DNA from 2 places in the Clostridium fermenticellae genome. Region 2 is predicted to be linked to the other one. Evidence: a T-box and tRNA genes for the amino acid it is inferred to sense, from the RefSeq annotation. Region 2 holds a T-box; the other holds one or more tRNA genes.

Region 1 (16,274 bases), 110 kb from region 2:
GGGTTAATAATTGGGGTGAAGTCGTAACAAGGTAGCCGTAGGAGAACCTGCGGCTGGATCACCTCCTTTCTAAGGAGTCGTAAGATAGGTAACTCTATCTTAAAGACCGGTTTATACTTACTCTGTTTGATTTTGAGGGGTTAAAAACCTGAACGGTTTTTAACGGGTAATTTAGCTAAATGTAGTTTGGCGTTAAAATTACACCGGGCCGTAGGCTTAAATCTATAAGGTTTTTAACAGATAGCAGATGTTATCTGTCATCATTCTCATATTGTTCTTTGAAAACTGCACAGAGAAGAAAGTTAAAGTAAAGTTATTACTTTGTAAAATTGATTAAAGATTCTTAATTATTTGATATATATTAATGTATATTATTATTAATTAACCAGTAAAAATTGATAGAGACGGGTAGCTTGCGGAAAATGTCGGGCGAAGAGCGGAGCTTACTTAGGTAAGTGAGTGTCTGAGCGAAACATTTGACAGAAAGATACGGAGTTTATAGCAATTTTTACTTAAAAGGTCAAGCTACAAAGGGCGCATGGTGAATGCCATGGCACCAGGAGTCGAAGAAGGACGCGATAAGCTGCGATAAGCTTCGGGTAGGCGCAAATAGCCTGTGATCCGTAGATTTCCGAATGGGGCAACCCACATGACTAACGTCATGTACTGTAAACTGAATTCATAGGTTTATAGAGACACACCCGGGGAACTGAAACATCTAAGTACCCGGAGGAAGAGAAAGAAATATCGATTTCTTTAGTAGCGGCGAGCGAAAGAGAATGAGCCCAAACCAGGAACTTGTTCCTGGGGTTGTGGATAGATCACAATTACTTTTATTCTTTAATTGAAGAGAGCTGGAAGGCTCTGCCACAGAAGGTAAAAGCCCTGTAAGTAAAAAAGAATTTTAGTTAGATCTATTCCAGAGTACCACGAGACACGTGAAACCTTGTGGGAAGCTGGGAGGACCACCTCCCAAGGCTAAATACTACCTGGTGACCGATAGTGAAGCAGTACCGTGAGGGAAAGGTGAAAAGAACCCCGGAAGGGGAGTGAAATAGAACCTGAAACCGTGTGTCCACAACCGGTCGAAGCACATTTAAGTGCGACGACGTGCTTTTTGTAGAACGAGCCAGCGAGTTACGGTATGTAGCAAGGTTAAGTACTTATGGTACGGAGCCGGAGGGAAACCGAGTCTGAATAGGGCGACTAGTTGCATGCTGTAGACCCGAAACCGGGTGACCTATCCATGGACAGGATGAAGCGGAAGTAAAATTCCGTGGAGGTCCGAACCGCGTTGGTGTTGAAAAACCATGGGATGAGCTGTGGATAGCGGAGAAATTCCAATCGAACCCGGAGATAGCTGGTTCTCCTCGAAATAGCTTTAGGGCTAGCGTCGGGACTGAGTAATGGAGGTAGAGCACTGAATAGGCTAGGGGCTTTAAAAAGTTACTGAACCTTATCAAACTCCGAATGCCATTTACTTGTATCCCGGCAGTCAGACTGCGAATGATAAGATCCGTGGTCAAAAGGGAAACAGCCCAGATCATCAGCTAAGGTCCCAAAGTGTAAGTTAAGTGGTAAAGGATGTGGGATTTCTAAGACAACTAGGATGTTGGCTTAGAAGCAGCCACTCATTTAAAGAGTGCGTAATAGCTCACTAGTCGAGAGATCCTGCGCCGAAAATGTCCGGGGCTAAAACTTACCACCGAAGCTATGGACTCGTAAGAGTGGTAGAGGAGCTTCCTGTATGGATTGAAGCCGTACCGTAAGGAGCGGTGGACCGTACAGGAGTGAGTATGCTGGCATAAGTAGCGAGAAATAAGTGAGAATCTTATTGGTCGAAAACCTGAGGTTTCCTGGGGAAGGCTCGTCCTCCCAGGGTTAGTCGGGACCTAAGCCGAGGCCGAAAGGCGTAGGTGATGGACAATTGGTTGATATTCCAATACCGCCAGTTTGCGTTTGACAGATGGGATGACGCAGGAGGATAGGATGTGCACACTATTGGATGTGTGTCTAAGCACTTAGACGTGCCCGGAAGGTAAATCCACCGGGATTAGTTAAGGTGTTACAGGGATCTCTTTTTAAGAGAGAAGTATCCGGTTCCACGCTGCCAAGAAAAGTCTCTATGGAGTAAACCGGTGCCCGTACCGCAAACCGACACAGGTAGGTGAGGAGAAAATCCTAAGACCATCGGAAGAATTGCTGTTAAGGAACTAGGCAAATTGACCCCGTAACTTAGGGATAAGGGGTGCCATCTTTATTGATGGCCGCAGAGAATAGGCTCAAGCAACTGTTTAGCAAAAACACAGGTCTCTGCTAAAGCGTAAGCTGATGTATAGGGGCTGACGCCTGCCCGGTGCTGGAAGGTTAAGGGGAATACTAAGCCGTATGGCGAAGGTATGAACTTAAGCCCCAGTAAACGGCGGCCGTAACTATAACGGTCCTAAGGTAGCGAAATTCCTTGTCGGGTAAGTTCCGACCCGCACGAATGGCGTAATGATTTGAGCACTGTCTCAACAGCAAATCCGGCGAAATTGTAGTGCAAGTGAAGATGCTTGCTACCCGCAGTTGGACGGAAAGACCCCGTAGAGCTTTACTGCAGCTTAGCATTGAGTTTCGGTATTGTCTGTACAGGATAGGTGGGAGACTTAGATACCCGGGCGTCAGCCCTGGTGGAGTCACCCTTGGGATACCACCCTGACAGTACTGGAATTCTAACCGGAGGCCATTTATCTGGTCACGGGACATTGTTAGGCGGGCAGTTTGACTGGGGCGGTCGCCTCCTAAAATGTAACGGAGGCGCCCAAAGGTTCCCTCAGAACGGTTAGAAATCGTTCGCAGAGTGCAAAGGCAGAAGGGAGCCTGACTGCGACACATACAGGTGGAGCAGGGACGAAAGTCGGGCTTAGTGATCCGGTGGTACCTCGTGGGAGGGCCATCGCTCAACGGATAAAAGCTACCTCGGGGATAACAGGCTGATCTCCCCCAAGAGTCCACATCGACGGGGAGGTTTGGCACCTCGATGTCGGCTCGTCGCATCCTGGGGCTGAAGTAGGTCCCAAGGGTTGGGCCGTTCGCCCATTAAAGCGGCACGCGAGCTGGGTTCAGAACGTCGTGAGACAGTTCGGTCCCTATCCGCTGCGGGCGCAGGAAATTTGAGAGGAGCTGTCCTTAGTACGAGAGGACCGGGATGGACTGACCTCTGGTGTACCAGTTGTTCCGCCAGGAGCACGGCTGGGTAGCTATGTCGGGACGGGATAAACGCTGAAAGCATCTAAGCGTGAAGCCCACCTCAAGATTAGATTTCCCATAGCGTAAGCTAGTAAGACCCCTTGAAGAACACAAGGTTGATAGGTCAGAGGTGTAAGCATAGCGATATGTTCAGCTGACTGATACTAATAGGTCGAGGGCTTGACCAATTACTTTTCTTAATCAATTTCTTCTATCTTTACTGTGCAGTTTTGAGAGAACAATCTCAATTAGCCGGGATTTATTTATAAACCTCCGGTTAGTATAAATTTTATTAGAGTTTTAGTCAATGCATATTTATCTAAATCAAAGATTTAGAAGCAATCAGTAATCTGGTGGTTATTACATAAAGGTAACACTCCTTCCCATACCGAACAGGTAGGTTAAGCTTTATTGTGCCGATGGTACTTCAGGGGCAGCCCTGCGGGAGAGTAGGTCACCGCCAGGTATAAAACTTATATTGTTCCGCGATAGCTCAACGGTGGAGCATTCGGCTGTTAACCGAAGGGTTGAAGGTTCGAATCCTTTTCGCGGAGCCATTTTTATTTTTTGTGAAAATTTTTTATCTTTATAGAATAAGAAAATTCCCAAATAGTTGCTATTTGGGAATTTTTAGTATGTTTTATGTTAATTCAAAATTGAGAGACTTTTGTACGGAAATTATTTATTAAAAGCTTCCTTCCAGTCTTTCATAAATTTCTCTATTCCTTGATCAGTTAAAGGATGTTTGATTAATTGTTTTATGATTTTATAAGGTACAGTAGCAATATGTGCACCATAAATGGCAGCATTAACGACATGCATAGGATTACGTATACTTGCTGCTATTATTTGAGTTTTTATTTCATGAACTTTAAATATAGTACATATCGAAGATATTAGATCCATGGAATTATCAGATATATCATCAAGTCTTCCAAGAAATGGGCTAACATAAGAAGCCCCCGCTCTAGCAGCCAATAGTGCTTGACCAGCTGAAAAGATAAGTGTTACATTTGTCTGTATACCTTCTTTTGATAAAACTTTTACAGCTTTTAACCCTTCCTCAGTCATAGGTATCTTTACGACCATATTTTTATGAATCTTTGCTATTTTTCTGCCTTCCTTTATCATTCCATCTGCATCTGAAGCTATAACTTCTCCACTTATAGGACCATCAACAATAGAAGTGATTTCTTTTATTACCTCATTAAAATCGCGTCCTTCTTTTGCTATTAATGAAGGATTCGTAGTAACACCACAAATAATCCCCATGTCATTAGCTTCTTTTATTTCTTCTACATTTGCCGTATCTATGAATAGTTTCATAAAATTGCCTCCTTGTTATTCTGATTAAAGTTTTGTCTATAATCAAAATAACAGAGATAATAAGTAAATTTCAACTATAATATAAGGGTAAATTATAGCTGAAATCTGTTTTAAAGTATTATTTAATAGTTTCTCTTATGATATCTCGTAAATTTGTATTTTAATTTTACTATTCTAATGAAGGAATTAATTCAACTTTAGTATAGTAAGAGGAATAACAACTTTATCTGATGTATTAAAAGATGGGCAGAACAATATAGAAAAGGCTGTTGAAAATATAATGAAGCTCATTAATTTGGTATGATATACTTAGAAACTAAATATGACTAAAAATATAAAAAACTATTGACAAAGTAATATTACGCTAGTATAATTCTTAATTGTAGCCAATCGGGTTTTATAGATAGACTACATTGTGACATATATCTGGTGATTATTACATAAAGGTAACACTCCTTCCCATATCGAACAGGTAGGTTAAGCTTTATTGTGCTTATGGTACTTCAGAGGAGACTTTGTGGAAGAGCAAGTCGTTGCCGGATTAGTATGGATCTTTAGCTCAGTTGGTTAGAGCAACCGGCTCATAACCGGTCGGTCCGGGGTTCGAATCCCTGAAGGTCCACCAAATATGGGGGTATAGCTCAGTTGGGAGAGCATCTGCCTTGCACGCAGAGGGTCAAGAGTTCGAGTCTCTTTATCTCCACCATAAAAGATGAGGAAAATTTACTTTCCTCATCTTTTTTATACTAAAAAATAATATGTGAAGTTCTATTTTGTCTAAAATGTTTTCTTGACAGTATAAACTTAGTATGGTATTATATTAATCGTTGTAAATGTTAGTGAACCTTGAAAATCAAACAGAGAAGAGTAAAAAATAAACCAGCAATTCTTTTGAAAGCTGTTTTGGCAGCTTAAAAGTAAAGTAAATGAGCTTAAGTTGAACTCAAAACTCTGAATAAGAGTTTTATATAAGAAATTAAATTGAGAGTTTGATCCTGGCTCAGGACGAACGCTGGCGGCGTGCTTAACACATGCAAGTCGAGCGAGAGAAATCCCTTCGGGGATGGATCTAGCGGCGGACGGGTGAGTAACACGTGGGCAACCTGCCTCAAAGAGGGGGATAGCCTCCCGAAAGGGAGATTAATACCGCATAATGTTGTTTTACTGCATAGTAAAGCAACCAAAGGAGTAATCCACTTTGAGATGGGCCCGCGCCGCATTAGTTAGTTGGTGAGGTAATGGCTCACCAAGGCGACGATGCGTAGCCGACCTGAGAGGGTGATCGGCCACATTGGAACTGAGAGACGGTCCAGACTCCTACGGGAGGCAGCAGTGGGGAATATTGCACAATGGGCGGAAGCCTGATGCAGCAACGCCGCGTGGGTGATGAAGGTTTTCGGATTGTAAAGCCCTGTCTTTTGGGACGATAATGACGGTACCAAAGGAGGAAGCCACGGCTAACTACGTGCCAGCAGCCGCGGTAATACGTAGGTGGCGAGCGTTGTCCGGATTTACTGGGCGTAAAGGGTGCGTAGGCGGATATTTAAGTGGGATGTGAAAACCCCGGGCTTAACCCGGGGACTGCATTTCAAACTGGATATCTGGAGTGCAGGAGAGGAAAGCGGAATTCCTAGTGTAGCGGTGAAATGCGTAGAGATTAGGAAGAACACCAGTGGCGAAGGCGGCTTTCTGGACTGTAACTGACGCTGAGGCACGAAAGCGTGGGTAGCAAACAGGATTAGATACCCTGGTAGTCCACGCCGTAAACGATGAGTACTAGGTGTAGGAGGTATCGACCCCTTCTGTGCCGCAGTAAACGCAATAAGTACTCCGCCTGGGAAGTACGATCGCAAGATTAAAACTCAAAGGAATTGACGGGGGCCCGCACAAGCAGCGGAGCATGTGGTTTAATTCGAAGCAACGCGAAGAACCTTACCTAGACTTGACATCCCCTGAATTACCTGTAATTAGGGAAGCCCTCCGGGGCAGGGAGACAGGTGGTGCATGGTTGTCGTCAGCTCGTGTCGTGAGATGTTAGGTTAAGTCCTGCAACGAGCGCAACCCCTATCATTAGTTGCTACCATTAAGTTGAGCACTCTAGTGAGACTGCCCGGGTCAACCGGGAGGAAGGTGGGGATGACGTCAAATCATCATGCCCCTTATGTCTAGGGCTACACACGTGCTACAATGGTGAATACAGAGAGATGCAAACCCGCAAGGGTGAGCCAAACTTTAAAATTCACCTCAGTTCGGATTGCAGGCTGAAACCCGCCTGCATGAAGCTGGAGTTGCTAGTAATCGCGAATCAGAATGTCGCGGTGAATGCGTTCCCGGGCCTTGTACACACCGCCCGTCACACCATGAGAGTTGGCAACACCCGAAGTCCGTGGGGTAACCGTAAGGAACCAGCGGCCGAAGGTGGGGTTAATAATTGGGGTGAAGTCGTAACAAGGTAGCCGTAGGAGAACCTGCGGCTGGATCACCTCCTTTCTAAGGAGTCGTAAGATAGGTAACTCTATCTTAAAGATCGGTTTATATTTATCTGTTTGATTTATATTGTTCACAATTCTAATATATGGGGGTATAGCTCAGTTGGGAGAGCATCTGCCTTGCACGCAGAGGGTCAAGAGTTCGAGTCTCTTTATCTCCACCATGTGGGCTTATAGCTCAGCTGGTTAGAGCGCACGCCTGATAAGCGTGAGGTCGATGGTTCGAGTCCATTTAAGCCCACCATTTGTTCTTTGAAAACTGCACAGAGAAGAAAGTTAAAGTAAAGTTATTACTTTGTAAAATTGATTAAAGATTCTTAATTATTTGATATATATTAACATATATTATTATTAATTAACCGGTAAAAATTGATAGAAACGGGTAGCTTGAGGAAAATGTCGTGCAAAGGGTGGAGCTTACTTATGTAAGTGAGTATCCGGGCGAAACATTTGACAGAAAGATACGGAGTTTATAGCAATTTTTACTTAAAAGGTCAAGCTACAAAGGGCGCATGGTGAATGCCATGGCACCAGGAGTCGAAGAAGGACGCGATAAGCTGCGATAAGCTCCGGGTAGGCGCAAATAGCCTGTGATCCGTAGATTTCCGAATGGGGCAACCCGCATGACTAACGTCATGTACTGTAAACTGAATTCATAGGTTTATAGAGACACACCCGGGGAACTGAAACATCTAAGTACCCGGAGGAAGAGAAAGAAATATCGATTTCTTTAGTAGCGGCGAGCGAAAGAGAATGAGCCCAAACCAGGAACTTGTTCCTGGGGTTGCGGGTAGATCACAATTACTTTTATTCTTTAATTGAAGAGAGCTGGAAGGCTCCGCCACAGAAGGTAAAAGCCCTGTAAGTAAAAAAGAATTTTAGTTAGATCTATTCCAGAGTACCACGAGACACGTGAAACCTTGTGGGAAGCTGGGAGGACCACCTCCCAAGGCTAAATACTACCTGGTGACCGATAGTGAAGCAGTACCGTGAGGGAAAGGTGAAAAGAACCCCGGAAGGGGAGTGAAATAGAACCTGAAACCGTGTGTCCACAACCGGTCGAAGCACATTTAAGTGCGACGACGTGCTTTTTGTAGAACGAGCCAGCGAGTTACGGTATGTAGCAAGGTTAAGTACTTATGGTACGGAGCCGGAGGGAAACCGAGTCTGAATAGGGCGACCAGTTGCATGCTGTAGACCCGAAACCGGGTGACCTATCCATGGACAGGATGAAGCGGAAGTAAAATTCCGTGGAGGTCCGAACCGCGTTGGTGTTGAAAAACCATGGGATGAGCTGTGGATAGCGGAGAAATTCCAATCGAACCCGGAGATAGCTGGTTCTCCTCGAAATAGCTTTAGGGCTAGCGTCGGGACTGAGTAATGGAGGTAGAGCACTGAATAGGCTAGGGGCTTTAAAAAGTTACTGAACCTTATCAAACTCCGAATGCCATTTACTTGTATCCCGGCAGTCAGACTGCGAATGATAAGATCCGTGGTCAAAAGGGAAACAGCCCAGATCATCAGCTAAGGTCCCAAAGTGTAAGTTAAGTGGTAAAGGATGTGGGATTTCTAAGACAACTAGGATGTTGGCTTAGAAGCAGCCACTCATTTAAAGAGTGCGTAATAGCTCACTAGTCGAGAGATCCTGCGCCGAAAATGTCCGGGGCTAAAACTTACCACCGAAGCTATGGACTCGTAAGAGTGGTAGAGGAGCTTCCTGTATGGATTGAAGCCGTACCGTAAGGAGCGGTGGACCGTACAGGAGTGAGTATGCTGGCATAAGTAGCGAGAAATAAGTGAGAATCTTATTGGTCGAAAACCTGAGGTTTCCTGGGGAAGGCTCGTCCTCCCAGGGTTAGTCGGGACCTAAGCCGAGGCCGAAAGGCGTAGGTGATGGACAATTGGTTGATATTCCAATACCGCCAGTTTACGTTTGACAGATGGGATGACGCAGGAGGATAGGATGTGCACACTATTGGATGTGTGTCTAAGCACTCAGACGTGCCCGGAAGGTAAATCCACCGGGATTAGTTAAGGTGTTACAGGGATCTCTTTTTAAGAGAGAAGTATCCGGTTCCACGCTGCCAAGAAAAGTCTCTATGGAGTAAACCGGTGCCCGTACCGCAAACCGACACAGGTAGGTGAGGAGAAAATCCTAAGACCATCGGAAGAATTGCTGTTAAGGAACTAGGCAAATTGACCCCGTAACTTAGGGATAAGGGGTGCCATCTTTATTGATGGCCGCAGAGAATAGGCTCAAGCAACTGTTTAGCAAAAACACAGGTCTCTGCTAAAGCGTAAGCTGATGTATAGGGGCTGACGCCTGCCCGGTGCTGGAAGGTTAAGGGGAATACTAAGCCGTATGGCGAAGGTATGAACTTAAGCCCCAGTAAACGGCGGCCGTAACTATAACGGTCCTAAGGTAGCGAAATTCCTTGTCGGGTAAGTTCCGACCCGCACGAATGGCGTAATGATTTGAGCACTGTCTCAACAGCAAATCCGGCGAAATTGTAGTGCAAGTGAAGATGCTTGCTACCCGCAGTTGGACGGAAAGACCCCGTAGAGCTTTACTGCAGCTTAACATTGAGTTCCGGTATTGTCTGTACAGGATAGGTGGGAGACTTAGATACCCGGGCGTCAGCCCTGGTGGAGTCACCCTTGGGATACCACCCTGACAGTACTGGAATTCTAACCGGAGGCCATTTATCTGGTCACGGGACATTGTTAGGCGGGCAGTTTGACTGGGGCGGTCGCCTCCTAAAATGTAACGGAGGCGCCCAAAGGTTCCCTCAGAACGGTTAGAAATCGTTCGCAGAGTGCAAAGGCAGAAGGGAGCCTGACTGCGACACATACAGGTGGAGCAGGGACGAAAGTCGGGCTTAGTGATCCGGTGGTACCTCGTGGGAGGGCCATCGCTCAACGGATAAAAGCTACCTCGGGGATAACAGGCTGATCTCCCCCAAGAGTCCACATCGACGGGGAGGTTTGGCACCTCGATGTCGGCTCGTCGCATCCTGGGGCTGAAGTAGGTCCCAAGGGTTGGGCCGTTCGCCCATTAAAGCGGCACGCGAGCTGGGTTCAGAACGTCGTGAGACAGTTCGGTCCCTATCCGCTGCGGGCGCAGGAAATTTGAGAGGAGCTGTCCTTAGTACGAGAGGACCGGGATGGACTGACCTCTGGTGTACCAGTTGTTCCGCCAGGAGCACGGCTGGGTAGCTATGTCGGGACGGGATAAACGCTGAAAGCATCTAAGCGTGAAGCCCACCTCAAGATTAGATTTCCCATAGCGTAAGCTAGTAAGACCCCTTGAAGAACACAAGGTTGATAGGTCAGAGGTGTAAGCATAGCGATATGTTCAGCTGACTGATACTAATAGGTCGAGGGCTTGACCAGTTACTTTTCTTAATCAATTTCTTCTATCTTTACTGTGCAGTTTTGAGAGAACAATCTCAATTAGCCGGGGTTTATTTATAAACCTCCGCAATCAGCAATCTGGTGGTTATTACATAAAGGTAACACTCCTTCCCATACCGAACAGGTAGGTTAAGCTTTATTGTGCCGATGGTACTTCAGGGGCAGCCCTGCGGGAGAGTAGGTCACCGCCAGGTATAAAAACTTATATTGTTCCGCGATAGCTCAACGGTGGAGCATTCGGCTGTTAACCGAAGGGTTGAAGGTTCGAATCCTTTTCGCGGAGCCATTTTTATTTTTTGTGAAAATTTTTTATCTTTATAGAATAACTAGAATAATTTTACATAGTTATAGAATTAAGAAATAATATCTTATTCTATAACTTTTTATTTTTATAATATAAAAAAATTAATAATAATTTAATCTAATAATTTAGAAAATTTAATTAACTTAACAGGATTTTCAATATTAAAATAGAATTATATATCTAAGTGAAAGTAAGAGGAGGAATTACTCATGAAAAATTATGCAACTGGAAATTTAAGAAATGTAGGTGTAATAGGTCATAGTGGTTCAGGTAAAACTACTTTAACAGAAGCTATACTTTATTATACAGGAGGAACCGATAGATTTGGTAGAACAGAAGATGGCAATACTATTAGTGATTACGATACTGAAGAGAAAAAGAGAAGGATTTCTTTGGCTACATCAATAATACCATGTGAATGGAATGATATAAAAATTAATTTGGTTGATATGCCAGGATATTTTGACTTCGTGGGCGAGGTATATGAAGGATTAAAAGCTGTTGATGTAGCACTAATTGTTGCATCAGGTGTTTCTGGAGTACAGGTTGGAACTGAAAAGTCATGGGATTATGTAAATGAATATAAACTTCCTCGAGCATTTTATATAAACAAACTTGATAGAGAAAATTCCAATTTTGATAAAGTATTTTCACAGTTAAAAAGTAAATTTGGAATGTCAGTTATTCCTGTACAGTATCCTATAGGAAGTGAGGAAAGTTTTATAGGTGTTGTAAATATAATATCAGGAAGAGCACGAGTATTTGATAAAGACAGTAATTTTATGAAGGAGGTTAAGATACCTAAAGAACTTGTACCTAAGATTAAAGATTGTAAAAATATGCTTATTGAAGCTGTTGCGGAAACGGACGAAAAGCTTTTAGATAAATATTTTGAAGATGGGAGCTTAACAGATGATGAGATATACTCAGGCCTTATAAATGGGTGTGCAAATGGTGATATAGCGCCAGTTATGTGTGGTTCTGCTGTAAAGTCTATCGGAATTGAAACATTGATTGAGGATATAGTAGAATGTTTTCCTTCTCCAGAAAAATCATCAATTTTAGATGGATATGCTGATGATAATTTAAAAATGGAAGTTAAGATAGATGATAAGGCACCTCTGTCTGCTTTTGTATTTAAAACTATAGCTGATCCATTTGTAGGTAAACTTTCTCTTTTTAGAGTTATCACCGGTAAGATGAAATCAGATTCAATGGTATATAATTCTAATAAAGAGAAAAGTGAAAAAATAGGAAGCATGTATTACTTAAAGGGAAAACAGCAGATACAAACGGATGAAATTATAGCTGGAGATATAGGAGCGGTTTCAAAATTACAATTTACTTCTACAGGAGATACATTATGTTCTAAAGAGGATGCCATTGTTTTTAATAATATAAATTTTCCACAATCTGTAATATCCATGGCAGTAATACCTAAATCAAAAAACGATGAAGATAAGATATCAAATGGCCTAAATAAACTTGTTGAAGAAGATCCGACCTTTAAAGTATCACAAGATGTGGAGAATGCTGAAACTATAATTTCGGGTCTTGGTGAGACACATCTAGATGTAATAGCATCGAAACTTAAAGGCAAATTTGGAACTGAAGTTGAACTTAGATATCCTAAAGTCCTCTATAGAGAAACTATTAAAAAAGTATCGGATGTCCAAGGAAAACATAAAAAGCAGTCAGGTGGACATGGTCAATATGGTGATGTAGTGATAAAATTCGAGCCAAGGAATGATGGTGAGACAGATCTTATGTTCGTTGATAAAGTAGTAGGAGGAGTTGTCCCGAGACAGTATATACCAGCAGTCGAAAAAGGATTAAAGGATTGTGTAAAACATGGAGTGCTCGCAGGATATCCGGTTATAGGGCTCAAAGCCACACTACATGATGGTTCGTATCATTCAGTTGATTCGTCCGAAATGGCTTTTAAGGTTGCATCTTCGATAGCATATAAAAAAGGACTTGTGGCAGCAGAATCAATACTTTTAGAACCAGTAATGCATGCTGAAATAGTAGTTCCAGATGAATATATGGGAGATATAATAGGAGATATAAATAAGAAAAGGGGTAGAGTTTTAGGAATGGAGCCATGTGGCAAGGATCAAAGAATAATAGTGGAGGTTCCACAGGCAGAGATGTTTAAATATGCTACAGATTTGAGATCAATGACCCAAGCCAGGGGGAATTTTACAATGAGATTTGAAAGATATGAAGAGGTTCCAGAAATTGAAGCAAATAAAATAATAAATAGTACTGAATTAAAAATTACTGAATAGACTATAAAAGACACTATTATGATTAAATAATTCTAATAGTGCCTTTTTTTAGAGTTATAAATTGTTGAATATTTTAATAATATATAACGGAAAATAATATTATATTTAAATTGAAATTTCATATTTGAGGAGATGCTTTATGTCACAATACCAAATAAATATAAATGGCAAAATACGTCTAATGGACTACAGCAGTATTGACGATTATATGGCTATAGTTAATGAAAATGATAATCTTATAGTAACCTTAGATAGCGAAAATGATAGTGATGTCAACATGATTTATAAAATATTAGAAAAAAATAATTTTAATACGACACGAATGTCAAAAGGATCCAATGGTAGATATTATATAAATGCTAATAAGAAATATTTATAGAAGTAATATTAATTTATAGTATAATAAATAAAAGTCGACTTTTTAGAGTTGGGGGAATAACAGCATGAGTATAAATAGTTATGTAGTTGGCGTAGATCTAGGAGGAACTAGAATTAGGGGGGCAATTGCTGATAATAAAGGAAATATATTAAGTAAATATAAGATGGATACGAATTCACAGAAAGGCTCTGATGAAGTGTTTAAAAATATAAAGCTTGTTATTGATAATGTCATTCAAAATTCGAATAGCAAAATTATAGATATAGAATCTATATCAATAGCGGCTCCAGGGCCAATTGATATAAATAAGGGAGTTATTCTAAATACGCCTAACCTGCCATTTGAAAATTTCAATATTGTAAAGAAGATTCAAGATGCTTATGGAATAAGGACTTACCTTGAAAATGATGCCAATGCAGCTGCAATTGGTGAATTTATGTTTGGATCAGGAAAAGGAAGCAAAAATATGATTTATATAACTATAAGTACAGGCGTAGGTGGAGGAGCAGTTCTAGATGGGAAACTTTATCATGGAAGCAGCTATAATGCACTTGAAATAGGACATATGACTATTATTCCGGATGGTCCTAAGTGTAATTGCGGAAATTACGGTTGTCTTGAATCTCTATCATCTGGAACAGCTATAAGAGATCAAGCACTGAAATTTATAAGAGATGGTAAAGATACTTCCCTTTTAAAATATGATATAATTACCTCTGCTGAAGTTTTTAAGGAAGCTGAAAATGGAGATAAGATCTCCAAGGATATATTAGATAGAAGCCTTAATTTTTTAGGAATAGGGGTAGCTAATTTAGTTACCATGTTTAACCCTGATGTTGTAGTAATAGGCGGAGGTGTATCAAGGGGTGGAAAAATAGTTTTTGATAAAATTAGAAATGTGGTAAATAAGAGATGCTTTTTACCAATGTCTAAAACGTGTAAAATAGTAAAGGCAGGTTTAGGTGACGATAGTGGATTGATAGGGACAGTGGCGATTGCAATGATGCAAATTTAATAGGGTTTATAAATGAAAGCTTAACTTATACTCCGGCCGGGATTTCCAAAATACGTCACGTAAAAAATTTCTAGTAAGTCTAAGCTTACGTTCATAAAAATCTAAGCAGATTATATAAACTCGCTGCGCTAAGACTTACTACAAAATTTTTTAATGTGCCTAAATTTTAGAAATCCCGACCTGTGCATAAGTTAAGCTTAGAATTACAAACCCTATATTAAATAGAAGAAAACATCTAATGTATGATATATAAATGAATATAATTTTAAATTTTAAAATTATACTGCTGAATTTAGTAACATATATGTATTGAAATTATATAGTAAAAATAATATCATGTAATTAAGGTCAAAGAAAGGCAAAGTCAAGAAGGTGTTTTTATGGCAAGATTATCAGATGTAATAGAAGATTTTATAAAACAGATGATGGATGATAATAATGAAAGTGAACTTCAAATAGTTAGAAATGAACTTGCAAATTATTTTAGTTGTGCCCCTTCACAAATAAATTATGTCCTTACAACTAGGTTTACTGCAGATAAAGGGTATTACGTAGAAAGCAGAAGGGGTGGTGGAGGCTGTATAATAATCAGAAAGGTAGAATTAAATGACAATCAATCACTTAGTGAAATTATAAATGATAAAATTGGAGATAATATAACATATAATTCTGCCCTTCGAATAATAAGTGGATTATTTGAATCAGAAATTATAACTAAAAGAGAATTTTATATATTAAAGGCAGTTATAAATGACAGAACTTTAAGTTCATTTCAGGAAAATAAAAATCTGTTAAGAGCAAATATATTAAAATCAGCAATGTTAGTATTATTAAGTGACATATAACTTTATTTTTAAGAGGTGATATTATGCTTTGTGATTTTTGTAAAAAAAATGAAGCTACTGTTCATATAACAAGAGTAATAAATGGAGTCAAACAGGAATTTAATTTATGTGAAAAATGTGCACATGAAAATACAGAATTTAATTTTGTTCCCCAGGTAGATTTTTTTTCATCACCATTTACTTTCCAGAATGTATTAAGTGGAATGATGGACTATATATCTAATTCTAATAATGCAACTCAACGTAATTTTAATGTTACTTGCAGTAAGTGCAATTTAAACTTTGAAGAATTTAAAAGAACGGGATTACTTGGGTGTAGTGATTGTTATAAGAATTTTGGTTCAACTTTGATTCCTGTGATAAAAAGAGTACAGGGGAATTTAGAACATACGGGTAAGATACCTAAGAGGATAGGCAATAATATTATATGCAGAAAGAAAATAGAACAACTTAAACATGAACTGCAGAAATGTATAGAAAATGAAGAATATGAAGAGGCAGCTAAAATTAGAGATGAAATAAAAGAAATCAATAAGAAATAGGTGGTGACGGATTGTTATGGAGAATTGGATCAATTCAAATAGAACTGAGAATAAGCTTGTATTAAGTAGTAGAATAAGGCTTGCTAGAAATATTGGTGCAGTCCCATTTCCACACATGTTAAATGAAGAAAAGGGAAAAGAGATAGTAAATTTAGTAGAAGATGCTTTTTATAAATCTCAGATTATGAAAGATAAATTTACTACGAAATATTTGTGGGAAAGTGATCCTGCTTCTAATAGAGTATTTTTTGATAAACACCTTATAAGTAAAAATCTTTTAGATAATAGCTCAAAAGGTGCATTTATATTAGATGATGATGAAACTACTAGTATTATGATAAATGAGGAAGATCATATAAGAATTCAATGTATAACTGCCGGTTTTAATTTAGAAGGGGCATATGATTATTCAGATAAAATAGATGATTTATTAGAGCA
Region 2 (16,274 bases):
CTTCCCCCTAGAATTTAAGTAATCATACACATTATTAGAATCATCTCCAATTTTTTTAACATCAATATCATTGGGTATCTCAACCCTATTATTACTAAGTTTATGTTTTAATTTTCCCAGTGTAGCCATATAATTATTAAATTTAAATACGAGATCCAGAAACTTATCATGTGATATCTTACTTTCATAATGAAGTTTCATTATATGCTTCATATCCCCATTTTCCATCTTACTCATTTTATCTTCAGATTCACGTAGAATATCCATAATCGAACTATAATCAATTTTATATTTATCTGGAATTCTCCAATCCCTTAATGCTCTTCTATATTCCTTTAGATTATCATTTAATTCATCTAGTTTTTTCATCTTATCACATATAGTATTTATATCCGGTAACTTATCTAGCATAATTTTGATACCGTCATATTCTTCCTTGTCATTCCTACTTATATCATTCATTAATAACACCAATTCATTAAATCTTTTTTCTGAAATAGGAAGCAGTTTACTATACTTTATATCATCCTCTATAACTCCAAGTTTATCTTTATTATTTCTAACCCATTTTGATACATCCATTATTCTATAGTTCTGATTTTCAATCTGTATATTTTTATTTTCAGCCCTTTCTAACTCTTTAAGTCTTTCATAAAGTGCACTCTGCTTTTCGGTACATTTACCCAGTTCCTCCTTCAAATCCTTAATATCATTGCGTAATTTATCTGGTTCAATAGAAAGATTATCCGTTATATTCCTAACTGAATCATTTAATTCCTTCATTGAATTTGAATCGTTTCCCAAAACATTTATGCATAAGGGTTTTATATCATCAGGTATTTTGTTTACAAGTACCTTAAGTGCTCTATCCGTTTGACTAGTTACAAGTATTCTCTTGCCATGAGCAAGTAAATGGCATATCAAATTTACTATAGTATGGCTTTTTCCAGTCCCTGGTGGTCCTTGAACAACAACTCCATAATTTTCACATAGTCTTTTTACTATCTGATTTTGTTCATAATTTGATGACAACGGGAATAATAAATCCTTTGATACATCTTTCCAATCATCAAGATCCTTTTTACTCTGATCTAATTTCTTATCATATACAAGTGCCTTAACAGTCTCTGGTATTGGGTACCCATTATCTATTTCATTTATTACATTTATTATTTCCCTCTGCCAAAGCCTCATAGTATTTTTTCTTATTATGATCACAGGAATATCATATATTACAGGACAGTTTGATATTCTTATCTTTTCAATTGATGATTTGCCTAAATCAACTTTTCCATTAGAATTCAAATAAAATACAAGCTCGTGAAGTATATCCTTAATATCACTCATATTCCTAGGGTCTAAATTTGTACTATTGATTTCACTTTCCATCTGAATTACACTGTGTAAATTCACTAGATCCAATCCTTCAAATATACCTGTTTCCAATGACGTCTTTGAACTTGGAGTCAATCTGAATCTCTTGTCCTTAGCATTAAATTCTAATTTTTGTCTAGTAGTTATTACCGGGTGTATTATTTTTTGATCATTAATTTTCCAAACAATAAGCCCATGTCCCCATATAATCTCTATATCTTGTCCATTTTTCTCCATTTCCAGATATGTTTTAAAAAATTGATCATATAATTGTTTAGATTTTTTATTTACTTCAAGCCACCATTCTACATCTGGATTTCTGTTTACGGTACACCCATCCATTGACAATATGTCATATTCAAAATACATCTTTTCATACTCATACGCGTTTCTTATAATTTTTTCATTCAAATTTTTTATACTTAAAAGATAAGAAAATATGTCTTTAATTCTACCCTTGTAATCCATTTTTTCCACCCCACATATATAACTTATAAATATATTACCTTTTATGTTAAATTATACCATTAATATGTGTGATGTTCAAAAAAATCGTTAAACATATTTCACATTTAAATGACACCCTTTTTAGAGCTTATTTTATATAATTCATAACTAAAAACATACAAAAAAGTTTATCATCGACTAATGATAAACCTCTCATATGTTTTATTTCTTATATCTCTTTACGATTTTATATATAACAAATCCAATTATAAATAATACTACAAGTATATCTGCTATATGAAATAGCGAATGAATTTTCATCCAATTTTCACCCATCTTATAACCCGCATATCCGAGTACAATACTCCAAAGTAGGGAACCTAAAAAAGTATATACAGTAAACTTTTTAAATTCCATCTTACTTATACCCGCAGGTAATGATATAAAAGTCCTTATTATGGGTAAAAGTCTTGAATAAAAGACTATCTTATCTCCATATTTATTAAAATACTGATCACTTTTTTCTATCTTTGATTTTGACAACCTTAACTTATCTGCATACTTCTCAACTAAAGGTCTCCCACCTAATCTGCCAAGATAATAGGCAGCAATTGAACCAAATGTACCACCAAGCGTTCCTATAATTATAGTAGAAATTAAATTTAGTCTACCAGTATAGCTTAAATATCCTCCAAATGGCAGTATTGCTTCACTTGGAATAGGAATACAAGCACTCTCCAGGGCCATACCTAAGAATACACCTGCATATCCGAGTTTATCTAATATAAAAATTACTAAGTTTATTAAACTCTCTACCATATTTTGCCTTACCGTACCCCATCTTATAAATTTACCATAAACATTCCATACAATCTATGATATTAAATATCTCAGATTATTTTCGACAAGAATCTCTTTCTATTATTTCATGCTTCAGAACATAATTTTGATTTTCAAGATCTTGTTTATTTATAATCTTTATGAGCATTCTCATACCAACTGATCCCATATCATACATAGGTTGAGCAACAGTTGTAAGTTTAGGATAAAATGTTGCAGCCGAGTAAATATTATCAAAACCTATAACATTTATATCCTCTGGAACCTTTATATTTTTTTCTCTTAAAAAGTTTATTGCTCCCATAGCAATTTCATCGCCAGTACAAAAAACTCCATCTATGTTTTGTGTTTTCTCCAGTATATTCTTCATACCTTCGTATCCATCTTTAGCTTTTAAACCACCAAAGCAAGTTATATCTTCATTAAATGTTAAATTATTATTTTTAAGTGCGGATCGATATCCCTTATATCTTAATGCCCTGGCATTTATCTCATCCTTATCCGTTCCTATGTAAGCTATATTATTGCTTCCTTTTTTTATGAGATACTCTACGGCATCCTCTGCTGCCTGCTTATTATTTATAGTTACGCTTGGAATATTTCCCTCTTCACTTGTAGTTTCAACCATAACCATAGGAATCTGAAGTTTATTTATAAGTTCTAATATATTGCTTTTAAGAGAACTGCTCATATAAAGAACTCCATCAACCATTTTTTCCTTAAGAACTCTTAAATATTCCATTTCTTTCTCGAAATCCAAATCTGTATTACAAAGCATCATGTTATAATCATATATATTTGATACATCTTCAGCTCCCCTTACTATCTCGGGATAGAAAGGACTTGATATATCTGGTATTATTATTCCAACTGTTTTAGTTTTTTGTGTTTTTAAACTTCTTGCAACTATATTAGGTCTGTATCCTAATTTATCTATAGCCTCTAATACTTTCTTTTTAGTTTCTTCATTTACAACGTCTACATCATTCAAAACTCTTGATACTGTAGCAATAGAAACTCCTGCTTCTTTAGCAACGTCTTTTATTGATGCTGGCAATTTTATCAACTCCTACCTGTGTTCTTTTAAATTATTATACTTATAAAAGCTGTTTATTACAAGTTTATTACCAAATTATTTATATAAACTTAAAAGATGCATGTAAATGCAATTAAGTTTTACACGCATCTTTAATATTTAAATATATTATTTAACTACTTCTACAAGCATCCCAAGTTCTTCACCATTTATTTTACATTTACTGTAATCCTTATTCTCGTTATATATTACCTCAACTGCTAAGGTTTCCTTTTTGAGCCTATCTTCAAATTTCTTAACTACAGCTTCTAATCCATTATTACCATTAATATAAAGTTTTATCTTGTCAGCGACTTCAAATCCACTTTCCTTTCTCATATTCTGAATTTTACTTAAGATCTCTCTTAAGTCGCCTTCTTCTCTTAAATCTTGTGTTATATTTGTATCTAGAACTACTCCAACATTATCCTCACCAGCAAATGCAAAACCTTCTAATCCCTGCATAGTCACAAGTAAATTATTTTCATTAAGTTCTATCTCAATATCATTAACATATATTAATACCATCTCGCTATTTCTTATCTTCTGAGCTAATTCCATTTGGTTCATTGATGATATTTGTTTTCTTATAGCTGGTATTAATTTACCATATTTCTTTCCGAGTACAGGTAAATTAGGTTTTATATCAAAATTGACGTATTTTGATAAGTCAGCATTAAACACTACTTTCTTTATATTTAACTCATCTTTTATTATGTCACCATAATATTCTGGAAGGTTCTTTACACTTACAAGCATTTCAGAAAGCGGCTGTCTATTTTTGATGTTGGCAGAATTTCTCGCACTTCTTCCAAGCTTAACTATTCTATATGCTTCTTCCATATCGGTTTCTAATTGCTTATCTACAACTCTTTCATCATATTCTGGCCATTTGCAAAGATGAACACTTTCAGGTGCATCTTTATCAAGTGCTACTACAAGACTTTGATACAATTCTTCAGTCATAAATGGTACAAATGGAGCTGAAATCTTAGCTAGTGTAACAAGTACCTTGTATAAAGTTACATAAGCTCCTATTTTATCATCTGTTAAGCTTTCACTCCAATATCTCGATCTATTTCTTCTTACATACCAGTTGGAAAGCTCATCTACAAAATCGCCTATATTAATAGCTGCCTGAGTTATTCTATAATTATCCAAATGGTCTTCTGTTTCTTTTATTAATGAATTTAATCTTGAAATTATCCATTTATCCATTACATTTTGGCTTACGAAGTTATCATAATCAAGTGGATTAAATTTATCTATTTCAGCATAAAGTACATAAAATGAATATACATTCCAAAGAGTGCCCAAAAATTTTCTTTGACTCTCTTGTACTGCTTCTTCATAAAATCTAGATGGAAGCCATGGTGCACTTGCTGTATAAAAATACCACCTTGATGCGTCAGCTCCTTCATTTTCAAGAACTATCATAGGATCTAGTACATTCCCCTTATGTTTTGACATCTTAAGTCCATATTTATCAAGTACATGGCCTAATACCACACAATTTTCAAATGGACTTTTATCAAACAATACTGTTGATACAGCCATTAATGTATAAAACCATCCTCTAGTCTGATCAACTGCTTCTGATATAAATTGTGCAGGAAAATTCTTTTCAAATACTTCTTTATTCTCAAATGGATAGTGATGCTGAGCAAAAGGCATTGAACCTGAATCAAACCAGCAGTCTATGACTTCACTTGTTCTTGTCATTTCTTTTCCACAATGCGGACATCTTAATTTAACTGAATCTATATATGGCTTATGGAGTTCTATATTTTCTGGAACATTTATACCTTTTTCTTTTAATTCCTTTATGCTTCCAATGCACTCCTTATGGCCACATTCACATTGCCATATAGGAAGTGGTGTACCCCAGTATCTTTCTCTACTTAAACCCCAGTCTATTACATTTTCAACAAAGTTTCCGAATCTTCCCGTTCTTATATTATCTGGATACCAATTAGTGTTATTAGTATTCTTAACTAATTTATCCCTTAAAGCAGACATTCTTATAAACCAGGTATCTCTTGGATAATACAATAATGGAGTATCACATCTCCAGCAAAATGGATATGAATGTTTAAATTTTTCTGCTTTATATAGTATACCTTTTTCCTCTAAATATTTAACAATCTTAGGATCCGCATCTTTTACAAACATGCCTTTCCAGTCTGTAACAGCATCAACAAAACGTCCCTGTGTATCTACTAGATTTATAAACGCAAGATTGTATTTTTTCCCTGTATTACTGTCATCCTCACCAAAAGCAGGTGCAGTATGGACTATACCGGTACCATCTGTCAGAGTTACGTAATCTGCATGAACAACACAAAACGCCTTTTTATCTTTTTCTGGCTGCGCAAAATTGAACATTTGTTCATACTCTAGGCCAACTAATTCTTCTCCCTTAAATTTTCTAACTACTTCATATTCTCCCTCAAGTTTACTAAGTAATGCTTCAGCCAATATTAAATGTTCCCCATTATTAACTACTTCAACATAATCATATGCTTTGTTAACTGCCAAAGCTACATTGCTTGGTAAAGTCCAGGGTGTAGTTGTCCATGCAAGCATATATTTATCTTGATCCTTTAACTTGAATTTTACATATACAGAGACTTCTTTTACTTCTTTATATCCTTGAGACACTTCGTGTGATGACAATGCTGTTCCACATCTAGGACAATATGGCACTATCTTATCTCCTTTATATAAAAGCCCTTTATCCCAAATTTGTTTTAAGGCCCACCACACTGACTCTATATAATCATTATGGTATGTTACATATGGATTTTCCATATCAACCCAGAATCCTGTCCTTTCAGACATTTCCTTCCATTCACTTACATAAGTAAAAACACTTTCTTTGCATTTTTTAATAAATTTTTCCACACCGTACTTCTCGATTTGAGGCTTTCCAGATATACCAAGAGCTTTCTCAACTTCAAGTTCTACTGGAAGCCCATGAGTATCCCATCCAGCCTTTCTCAAAACTTGGTATCCTTTCATAACTTTATATCTTGGTATTAAGTCTTTTATAACTCTTGTTAAAATATGACCTACATGTGGTTTTCCATTTGCTGTCGGTGGGCCGTCATAAAAAGTAAAATACTTTCCACCTTTATTTAAATTGAAACTCTTTTTTACAATTTGTTTATCATTCCAAAATTTCAATACGTTTTTTTCCATATCAACAAAACTTGTGTTATTATCAACTTTTTTGTACATGTAAACCTGCCCCTTTCTAATCATATATGTAATATTTTACTATTTTAACCTCTTTTGTTATTTATAATACTTTAAATAAAAAAGACTCCATCCAAAATAGGACGAAGTTTATTCGCTATACCACCTATGGGTAAAATTCAAGTACAAGTATACTCTATCCTTAAACGCAGGATTACGAAGAAACTTACTAAATATAAATGCATATTCAGTTTCCCAACTCCCAGGTGATTTTCTTTAAGGCTATCCTGTGGTTTTTCACCATCTCCACTCTCTATAAGTAATTTACCTTAAATACTTTTCCTGTTCAACATATTATAATTATAACTTTTCTTCATTATATTATAAGCTTTTTTTCTTGTCAATTTTTTTTAATAATTAAAAATTAAAGCTTTTAATACCGATAATTGTATATATTTTCTCATTCAATGTTTATAATTATAATATAAATTTAAAATACAATTATAGGATTTATAATTCTAAGTTTAACTTATGCGTAGACCGGGATTTCTAAAATTAAGGCACATTAAAAAATTTTGTAGTAAGTCTTAGCGAAGCGTTCTTAAAAATCTTAGTAGATTATATATGTTTAAGTAAAGCGAGTTTATATAATCTGCTTAGATTTTTATGAATGCAAGCTTAGACTTACTAGAAATTTTTTACGTGACATATTTTGAAAGTCCCGGCCGGAGCATAAGTTAAGCTTTCAGTTACAAACCCTATATAGATTTTACCTAAAAAGTTAGGAGTGATTTTATGATAATTAAATGGCTTGGACACTCTTCGTTTTTATTAGAAGACTCCAATGGTAGAAAAATACTTACTGATCCATTTGATGAAACAGTTGGTTACGAGTGCTGCAATGAAAAAGTCGACATAGTATCAATAAGCCATCATCACTTTGATCATGATTATGTCGATAATTTGAAATATGATAATATAATTGACAAACCAGGCAGCTTCAACTTATGTAATATAAAAATAACTGGTCTTCAATCATATCATGATAAGGTAAAGGGTGCAAAAAGAGGGGAAAATACAATCTTTATTTTTGAAATGGATGGATATAGAATATGCCATCTCGGTGACCTTGGTTATATTCTTTCAAGCGATGAAATAAATAAATTAGGAAACATTGATGTACTGCTTATACCTATCGGAGGAAATTATACAATAGATGGACATGAAGCTTCGGAATTAGCAAAATTAGTTAAGAGTCACATATTAATACCCATGCACTATAAAACTCCCTTACTTTCATTTAAATTAGACGGCCTTGAAAATTTCCTACTATATATGAAAAATGGTGAAAGAGTTAATAGTAATACTCTTGTATTAAATGGGCCTCTTAGCGGAATAAATATAGTTAAAATTTTAAACTATAAATAAATATATTAGAAACAAAATAAAATACTGCTGAATCAAAGATATTTATATATCTTTAGTTCACCAGTATTTATATAAATTCACTTACCACGATTTGACTAATTGTGTTGAATGTGTTCAAGTCCTGCATTAAATAATTGGAATATATGTTCATCATCCAAAGAATAATAAACTACTTTTCCTTCTCTCCTAAATTTTACCAAATGTGCAGATTTTAAGATTCTAAGCTGATGAGATATTGATGATTGACTCATACTTAGGACTTGTGCAATATCACAAACACATAATTCCTTTTTAAAAAGTGCATATATTATTTTTATTCTAGTATTATCCCCGAGTACCTTAAATAAATCTGATAATTTTAAAAATGTTTCTTCTTCAAGCATGTTGTCTCTAACACATTTTATACAATCTTCATGAATTTCATTACAGTCACAATCATCACATCCACTGCAATCACAAACTTCTATGTTATTCATATCTTCTTTCATCTTATCACTCCTACACATGAAAATACATTCATATGTAATTATATATGTGAATTAAACTTTTTTCAATAATTTAATATTTGAATACTTTTAGATTTAAGAGTTTTTTTCACATCTATAATTCTTTGATTTGAGGATCCTCTGAATTTAAGTTTAGGATTATATTTTTTTTCTTCAAATCTTCCATCAACAAGTACATCTATACAATTTAGGAGTCTATTCCAACCTTTTATTTCAAATCTATTTTCAAAAATATATTCAAATTTGTATCCAGTATAGCACCATATATCAAGACCTAATTCTTTTATTTTTTCACCCATATAGGCAAACTCTTCTGCCTGTTCAAGCGGATCTCCTCCAGAAAATGTCACTCCGTGAAGTATTGGATTCTGCTTTATATCATTAACAAGTTCATCCATATCTTTTAACTCTCCGTCATCAAATGAATGTGTTGATGGATTAAAGCAACCTTTACAATTATGTTTACACCCCTGAGAAAAAAATACTCTCCTCATTCCAGGTCCGTTTACAAGACTTTCATAAGATATTCCTGCCAATCTTATAGTTTTAGTTTGTTTCATTTGAGTTTTCATATTCTTTCATACACCTTTTTCTGACTAGAATGTGACAATCTATCTGATCTTTCTGCTGACTTTCCTGATCCAAACCTCTCATCCAATGAAAGATATCCTGTAACTCTTGAAATTCCCTGTATATCACTGCTCCCACATTTAGGGCATTCAGTTTCTCCATGAAGATATGTCCCACAATTCTTGCAATATCTTATATGAAAATTAATCCCCAAATAATTTATATTGGTAGTATAAGCATACTTCAATATATCCATTACTGTTTCCTGAGAAGGATAATCATCTAACTCCACATAACTTATATGTCCACCATTACATAATTTATGATAAGGAGCCTCTATATCTATCTTATCCTTTATAGATATAGGAAAACTTACCGGTATGTGATATGAATTAGTATAATAATCTTTATCAGTTATCCCTTTGAGTTCTCCAAATATTTTTTTATCCTGAACTATAAACTTTCCACTAAGACCTTCTGCCGGAGTTGCATAACAGCTCCAATTCAAGTGAGTTTCTTCTGTAGTTTTATCAACATATTCTCTTATGTATGATATTATCTTAAATCCGAGTTCTCTAGCTTCTTTAGTTTCTCCATGGTGATGTCCTGTTAAGGCAATTAATGTTTCGGCTAAACCTATAAATCCAATTGCCCAAGTTCCCTGCTTAAGTACTGGTTCTATTGAATCATTCTGCTTTAAATCTTCAGATCCCTTCATAAGCCCTTGGCCTACAACAAATGGAAGATCTTTAACCCTCAATCTTTTTAATACATTATATCTATGGATAAGTGATTCTTTAGCCATATCAAGTTTTGCATCTAACAAATTAAAAAATTTATCTACATCACCTTTTGCAATTATTCCAAGCCTAGGAAGATTTATAGTAGTAGGCGCAATATTCCCCCTTCCCTTTGTACCAGCTTCTCCATTTATATTCGACATCACATATGTTCTGCATCCCATGGTAGCTGGTAATATTCCTTTATCATAGTAGTATTTATTAAAATCTGCATCCAAATTCATAAAAGTTGGATTCATTCTTTTAGCAGCAACCCTACATGCTAACTTAAATAAGTAATAATAAGGATCCTCAGGGTTTTTATTAACCCCTTCTTTTACTCTAAATATTATATTAGGAAATATAGGTTGTTCTCCCTTGCCAAGTCCTTTTTCATATTCCATTAAAAACACTTCACATATGAGGGCGGCATCTTTAGAATTTGGCACTCCTATGTTAACTGATGAAAATGGGACCTGTGAACCAGCACGTGAATGCATAGTATTTAAATTATATACTATCCCCTGCATTGCCTGATGTACTGTTTTCTCAAGTTTTTTATCAACTAATTCTTCTATATTTTCACTAACGCCAACCTCTAATAATTCATTCCTTATTTCTTCCCTTGTAGGTTCAACAAATTCACTCATATCATTATCAAAGTCTGGATGACTCTGGCCTCCAAACATATCATTTTGAGTTGACTGTAATAATATACAAGACAATTCAGCAGCAGATTCTATTCTCCTTGGTTTTCTTATAGTTCCATATCCTGTATTGAATCCTCTTTCTAGTATTTCTTTAGTTGGTATATGGAGACAATTAATAGTAAGATTATAACTATCTAGATCATGATAATAAATATCTCCATTTTCATGTGCTTTAGCCAAATACTTGGGCATAGATGCTAAGTTATGCCACTTATTTGATTCACTAGCTATTCTAAGTAATTTAGAACTAAAATTATTTCCAACATTAGCATTATCTCTATCGGTTTCTACACCTATTTTTTCTATAACCTTCATCAAATCAGATTTTATTTCTCTTATCTCAGTTCTTTCTTTTCTATAATTTGAATAAGCAACTCCTATTTGTCTATAATCATTTTTCATCAAAGTATCTTCGACTATATTTTGTATGTTTTCAACTTCGATTTCATCTATGTTAAGTTCCTCTATCCTCTTTATAACCTTTTGAGTTAAGTCTATAAAATCACTTTCTTTGAGATCATATCCTATTTCCTCTGAAGAACCTTTTATAGCATTTCTTATTTTCCCAGGATCAAATTCAACCTTCCTGCCATCTCTTTTCACAACATATAGCATATTAAATACCTCCTATCCACAATATATTGTGTTTATTACGTTGATATTATACTATGGAAAAAATTTTTAAGCAATTTTTAAATTAGTACTCATTATATATTACACGGATTTACTTTTACATATCTCGTTATTCTATTGATTTTTGCTATAGATTAAGATTTGATATTTATATTTTTCATAGAAACAAATTACCTGAATAATCACTACAAAAAATGAAAGACTAACTAATGAGGTGATATAAATGATCGGAAAAGTTATAGATATGAATATAAGTGAAGCATTTGTAGCATTACAAGACAACAGAACAATACAAATAGGTCTGGCTCATCTTCCTTCAAATTGTACTATAGGCAGTACTGTGAATATAAATCCAACCTTATGTAATATGAAAAATGACAATGACAACCATATATTAAAAGGAGAGTTATCATAATTTAGTTATGATAACTCCACTCTCTATAAATTAAAAATTACTCGGTTTACTATCTGTAACCTTAATATTCCAATGTGCATTTTCATATTTGTCATATATATAATATTTTTTTTCACTCTTATTTGATTTATCCCAAAATGTAACTATGCCCTTATATAGTGTTAGTTTATAACCCTCAGTTTTTATAGTAGCTACAATATCATAACTTTGCTTATCCTTACTTATAATCTCAACATTTTTAAGCTTACTTTTCAAATCGCTTTTAAAACTTTCCATATCTATCGATAATATATATTTTGCAACCTCTACATCATCATTTAAATTTATGCCAATAGACTTACCTTGTTTTTTCTGGGATTTAATATAATCATCTATTGCACTTATTATGGAATTATAATAAACATCATTAAAATTTTTCGGTTCTTTAATTGTCCAAAAGTTTTGAATAATACTGTTATCTATCCTTTTAGATACAGCAAACACCTTATTATCTCCATACAGATTGCCCTGATCTCTTTTATCTAATCCTGCAATATAATTAAATTTATGAATTTTATTTCCTTGATATATTTCAAATATGTAATCAGATTTAAGTGAGGATTTATTTTTTACGGATTTTGCACTAGATAAAATATCATATAAATCTTCTATTGCATTTTTATCCTCAAGTGTAAATCTAAATCCCTCATCTCTAGTACTCTGTATAACTATCTTCTGCACTTTATTGTCCTTTATATATTCAAAATCATTATTTTTAATACCTAACTTAATTTCTGCTTCATGAACACTACTACAACCTGACAGCAATAAACACGCTATCAAAGATATACATAAAAAAATCTTATTTAATTTTTTAATTCCTATATGCAACTACTGCTACCTCCTGAATTATAAAGTATCTTAATTATTTTATATTAATTATAGCATATTTATATATAAAAAAATCCACTGCACACATTTATACTGAAGTGGATTTTTTTGTTTAATTACTACAATGTAGTGTTTTAACTATATTTTCAAATATAATCGGCATATCCTCCTTAAAATTATCCTTTTTTGTAAAAAACGAAAATCTTAAAAATTTACCATCTTGATTTAAAAAATATTCATACCCATTAAATTCAGCATCATACGAAGTAAGGATAATATATTTTACAAGATATCCCTTTATATTGTTTATAATTATAGGTTCCAATTTATATGCCTCATATAAATTTTGCTTACTTGATATTTTCTTACTTTCCTCCAGAAACGCTTTTAAATTTTTGTTTGAATTCCAGACTTGAACATAACCATAGATTTTATTATCATTACTTACAAAATCATTATGATATATAATTTCACCTCCCGAAAACTTTTGTTCTTTAGTCGACCACCCTTTGGGAAGTTCATAATTTAAAGTTTTGTTTAAAGCATTGTATTCTACAAAAGAGTTTATATTGTTCTGAAGCAGTACCGTAAATTTTAATCTATCTTCAAATTGCCTTTCAAACCCTAACAAAATAAACATAAGTCCAATTATAATTACAGTTACCCCTATCTTTTTTCTGTCCAATATTATAAATTTCATCTAAACCCCACCTTATCTCATAAAAGTACCAGTCATTAGTTTAATTAAAATATCATACTAGGATTATATGAAAATGACATTAAAAATATTAATATTTTTAATGTCATTTATAATTGCTAATTACTTTTAACAGGTATGAGTACAGTAGATGTTCTAAAATCATAAAACATAAGCCAGCATCCTATACTATTAGGATTATCTTCCCCTCTCCATAAAGGCGTCCAAGTAACAAAACCTGATCTTCCATCAAATGGCTGATCATATTTATTTCTGGTCCCCGGCACCCCATAAACCAAATATTTTACATGACCCATTTTATCATATTTATATCCTATCATGTAATATCCATACCTACTTATATAATCATAATAAGGCAACATAGGACGATATATTATATTATACTTATTAACATTAGACGAATCATACATATCTTCAACTGAATTAACCTTAGCCTTATACCAGTCACATCTTTTAATTTCACCACAGATATCCCCAACAGATTCAAACTTGTCTACAAGGCTGCTAAAAAATTCTGGAACAGTCTTTTTAATATCATCTTCATAAATACTTTGAGTTTTTTCAAATTTCTCATTCATATTTATATCTGGAATCCGTTCACTACTGTTAAATTCAAAATCAGAATTTCTAGGTTTATTTTCTTCACAAGGTATTACTTCGTGCACTTGCTTTTCTTTATTTTCATTATTAATACTATCATCCGCATCAATAACATTTACTGTCTCTTTATCCTTTAAAACTTTCTCTTTTTCTATCTCATCTTCTGAACCCTTGTTCTCTTCTATAATCTCTTCATACTTATCAAATATACTCTTCTCTTGATTCTGTGCTTCTGAGGTTTCTACACTTTCAACATCTACAGGAACCTTCTCATCATTCCTATCTGATTTCTTCGATAATTCATGGTATTTTCCCTTGTTATCCTCTTTTTGTTTCAAAATCTTATGTTCACTATTTTTATGCGGCTCCTCCTGTTTCTGTTTAGAACTTACTGAGTCATTCAAATCTTCATGTAGATTAACTTTAACTACCTCAAAATTTTTCCAATCTGGTATCTGTTTGCTCGTAAACCCACTCATTATAGATATCAAACTTGAATCCAGGAACTTAACTATAGCTGCACCGCAAATTTTATCCATAGCTATACCAGTTCCTGCTATGTTACTTGCAGGATACTCATAAGACACATCTGCTCTTCCATAGTCATCTATGTTCATTTTTCCCATATTGATAATCTTTTTCATATCTTTTTTATTACATATCAAAACCATATGATACGGAATTGATTGTTTTTTCAAGTTCTGCACGTAATAAGATATTTTACACTTGTCACCTTTAAGTTCCGATTTTAAATAACCAGAAACTATTTTGTCAGCAGATAAAGAGTATCCCTTCTCATCTTCTTGCAGTATTATAAAATATCTACTATAACTCTTTTTTTGAGCCAACTTCGCTACCCCCATATATTCTTATTCATTATAATATATGAGATAAAATTCAAAAAGTGAACAAATACTTGTAAACTTATAAAAAAGATTATATAAAATCATATATAAAATCAGAAAGCCTTCCAAATTCATCTAAGGAAAGAGTCTCTCCTCTTCTCTTCGGATCTATGTCACATATTTCAAAGATCTTTCTTAATTCTTCTTTATCTATATTAAGTGGCTTAAGTGCATTCCACAAAGTTTTCCTTCTCATATTAAAAGAAAATCTTACAATTTTGAAAAATAGATCTTTATCCTTTATAGTAACACGTGGATTTTTACATTTAGACAATTTTATAACTACTGAATCAACCTTGGGGCTGGGCACGAAGCAACTAGAACTAACCTTCCTTATAATTTCTATATCACAATAATATTGCACAAGTACTGATAGAGAACCATATTCTTTACATCCTGGATCTGCTGCCATCCTTTCGCCAACCTCTTTTTGAACCATTACAGTTAATGACTTAAAATTCAAGTCTTCATTTAAAAGTTGAAGTACTATTGGCGTTGTTACATAGTATGGTAAATTGGCTACTACTTTCACATTATTTTCTTCCTTGAGTATTTCCTTAATATCTAGCTTAAGTATATCTTTATTTATAAGTTCAAAATTATCAAATTCCTTTAATTCTTCCTTTAAAATCGGTATCAAAGTAGAATCAACCTCTACTGCATACACTTTTTTAGCTTTCTTTAAAAGTTCTCTAGTGAGGGTACCTACTCCAGGTCCTATCTCTAAAACAACATCATCACTTGATACATCTGCACTACCCAATATATCTTCTAAGACCGAATTGTCAATTAAAAAATTCTGTCCTAAACTTTTTGAAAATTTAAAACCGTACCTTTTTACTATATCTCTAGTATATACATCAATGCTCATCACTTCTTATCCTCACTTATATTATTTAAAGCTTTTATAAATTCTTCTTTACTTATTCCATAATTGTTAAGTCTTCTTAAAAATTGGGCAGCATTACAATATCCTATCCCAAGTTTTTTCCCTAATTCATCTCTCTTACATTTAGCTTCGGAGGTTCCCGTTAATCCAAAATATATCATATCATCCATATTAAATTCTGATCTTTTGTCTTTGATTTCACATTTCGCATTCTTAAGAGCCTTTATTATTATATCCGGATTTGCATTTTCAACACCTATATCTCCATCTTTGATTCCATCTTTCTGTGATATATATGCGTGCTTTATCCCTTTGAC

Evidence for each region. A T-box is a leader RNA that pairs with one kind of tRNA and senses whether it is charged. The one in region 2 lies ahead of ileS (isoleucine--tRNA ligase), so its partner is inferred to be a tRNA-Ile.
Region 1: it has a tRNA-Ile gene. The T-box ahead of ileS (isoleucine--tRNA ligase) is inferred to sense a tRNA for this amino acid. The anticodon was not compared.

Annotation. Positions count from the first base shown of each region.
Region 1 is NZ_CP032416.1:218,823-235,096, forward strand. It holds rRNA gene D4Z93_RS01060 (16S ribosomal RNA) at 1-69, shown strand, start outside; rRNA gene D4Z93_RS01065 (23S ribosomal RNA) at 519-3,419, shown strand; rRNA gene rrf (5S ribosomal RNA) at 3,581-3,697, shown strand; tRNA gene D4Z93_RS01075 (tRNA-Asn) at 3,714-3,788, shown strand; gene fsa (fructose-6-phosphate aldolase) at 3,910-4,557, opposite strand; rRNA gene rrf (5S ribosomal RNA) at 4,983-5,099, shown strand; tRNA gene D4Z93_RS01090 (tRNA-Ile) at 5,106-5,182, shown strand; tRNA gene D4Z93_RS01095 (tRNA-Ala) at 5,188-5,263, shown strand; rRNA gene D4Z93_RS01100 (16S ribosomal RNA) at 5,535-7,047, shown strand; tRNA gene D4Z93_RS01105 (tRNA-Ala) at 7,135-7,210, shown strand; tRNA gene D4Z93_RS01110 (tRNA-Ile) at 7,214-7,290, shown strand; rRNA gene D4Z93_RS01115 (23S ribosomal RNA) at 7,539-10,439, shown strand; rRNA gene rrf (5S ribosomal RNA) at 10,538-10,654, shown strand; tRNA gene D4Z93_RS01125 (tRNA-Asn) at 10,672-10,746, shown strand; gene fusA (elongation factor G) at 10,974-13,055, shown strand; gene D4Z93_RS01135 (hypothetical protein) at 13,195-13,434, shown strand; gene D4Z93_RS01140 (ROK family protein) at 13,505-14,449, shown strand; gene D4Z93_RS01145 (CtsR family transcriptional regulator) at 14,830-15,294, shown strand; gene D4Z93_RS01150 (UvrB/UvrC motif-containing protein) at 15,318-15,836, shown strand; gene D4Z93_RS01155 (protein arginine kinase) at 15,853-16,274, shown strand, end outside.
Region 2 is NZ_CP032416.1:112,162-128,435, reverse strand. It holds gene D4Z93_RS00625 (AAA domain-containing protein) at 1-1,842, opposite strand, end outside; gene D4Z93_RS00620 (DedA family protein) at 2,044-2,640, opposite strand; gene D4Z93_RS00615 (LacI family DNA-binding transcriptional regulator) at 2,717-3,718, opposite strand; gene ileS (isoleucine--tRNA ligase) at 3,866-6,976, opposite strand; T-box leader at 7,071-7,293, opposite strand; gene D4Z93_RS00605 (MBL fold metallo-hydrolase) at 7,730-8,362, shown strand; gene D4Z93_RS00600 (ArsR/SmtB family transcription factor) at 8,458-8,850, opposite strand; gene nrdG (anaerobic ribonucleoside-triphosphate reductase activating protein) at 8,913-9,440, opposite strand; gene D4Z93_RS00590 (anaerobic ribonucleoside triphosphate reductase) at 9,437-11,542, opposite strand; gene D4Z93_RS00585 (hypothetical protein) at 11,784-11,975, shown strand; gene D4Z93_RS00580 (YhfM domain-containing protein) at 12,006-12,845, opposite strand; gene D4Z93_RS00575 (hypothetical protein) at 12,958-13,545, opposite strand; gene D4Z93_RS00570 (hypothetical protein) at 13,662-15,011, opposite strand; gene rsmA (16S rRNA (adenine(1518)-N(6)/adenine(1519)-N(6))-dimethyltransferase RsmA) at 15,100-15,939, opposite strand; gene rnmV (ribonuclease M5) at 15,939-16,274, opposite strand, start outside.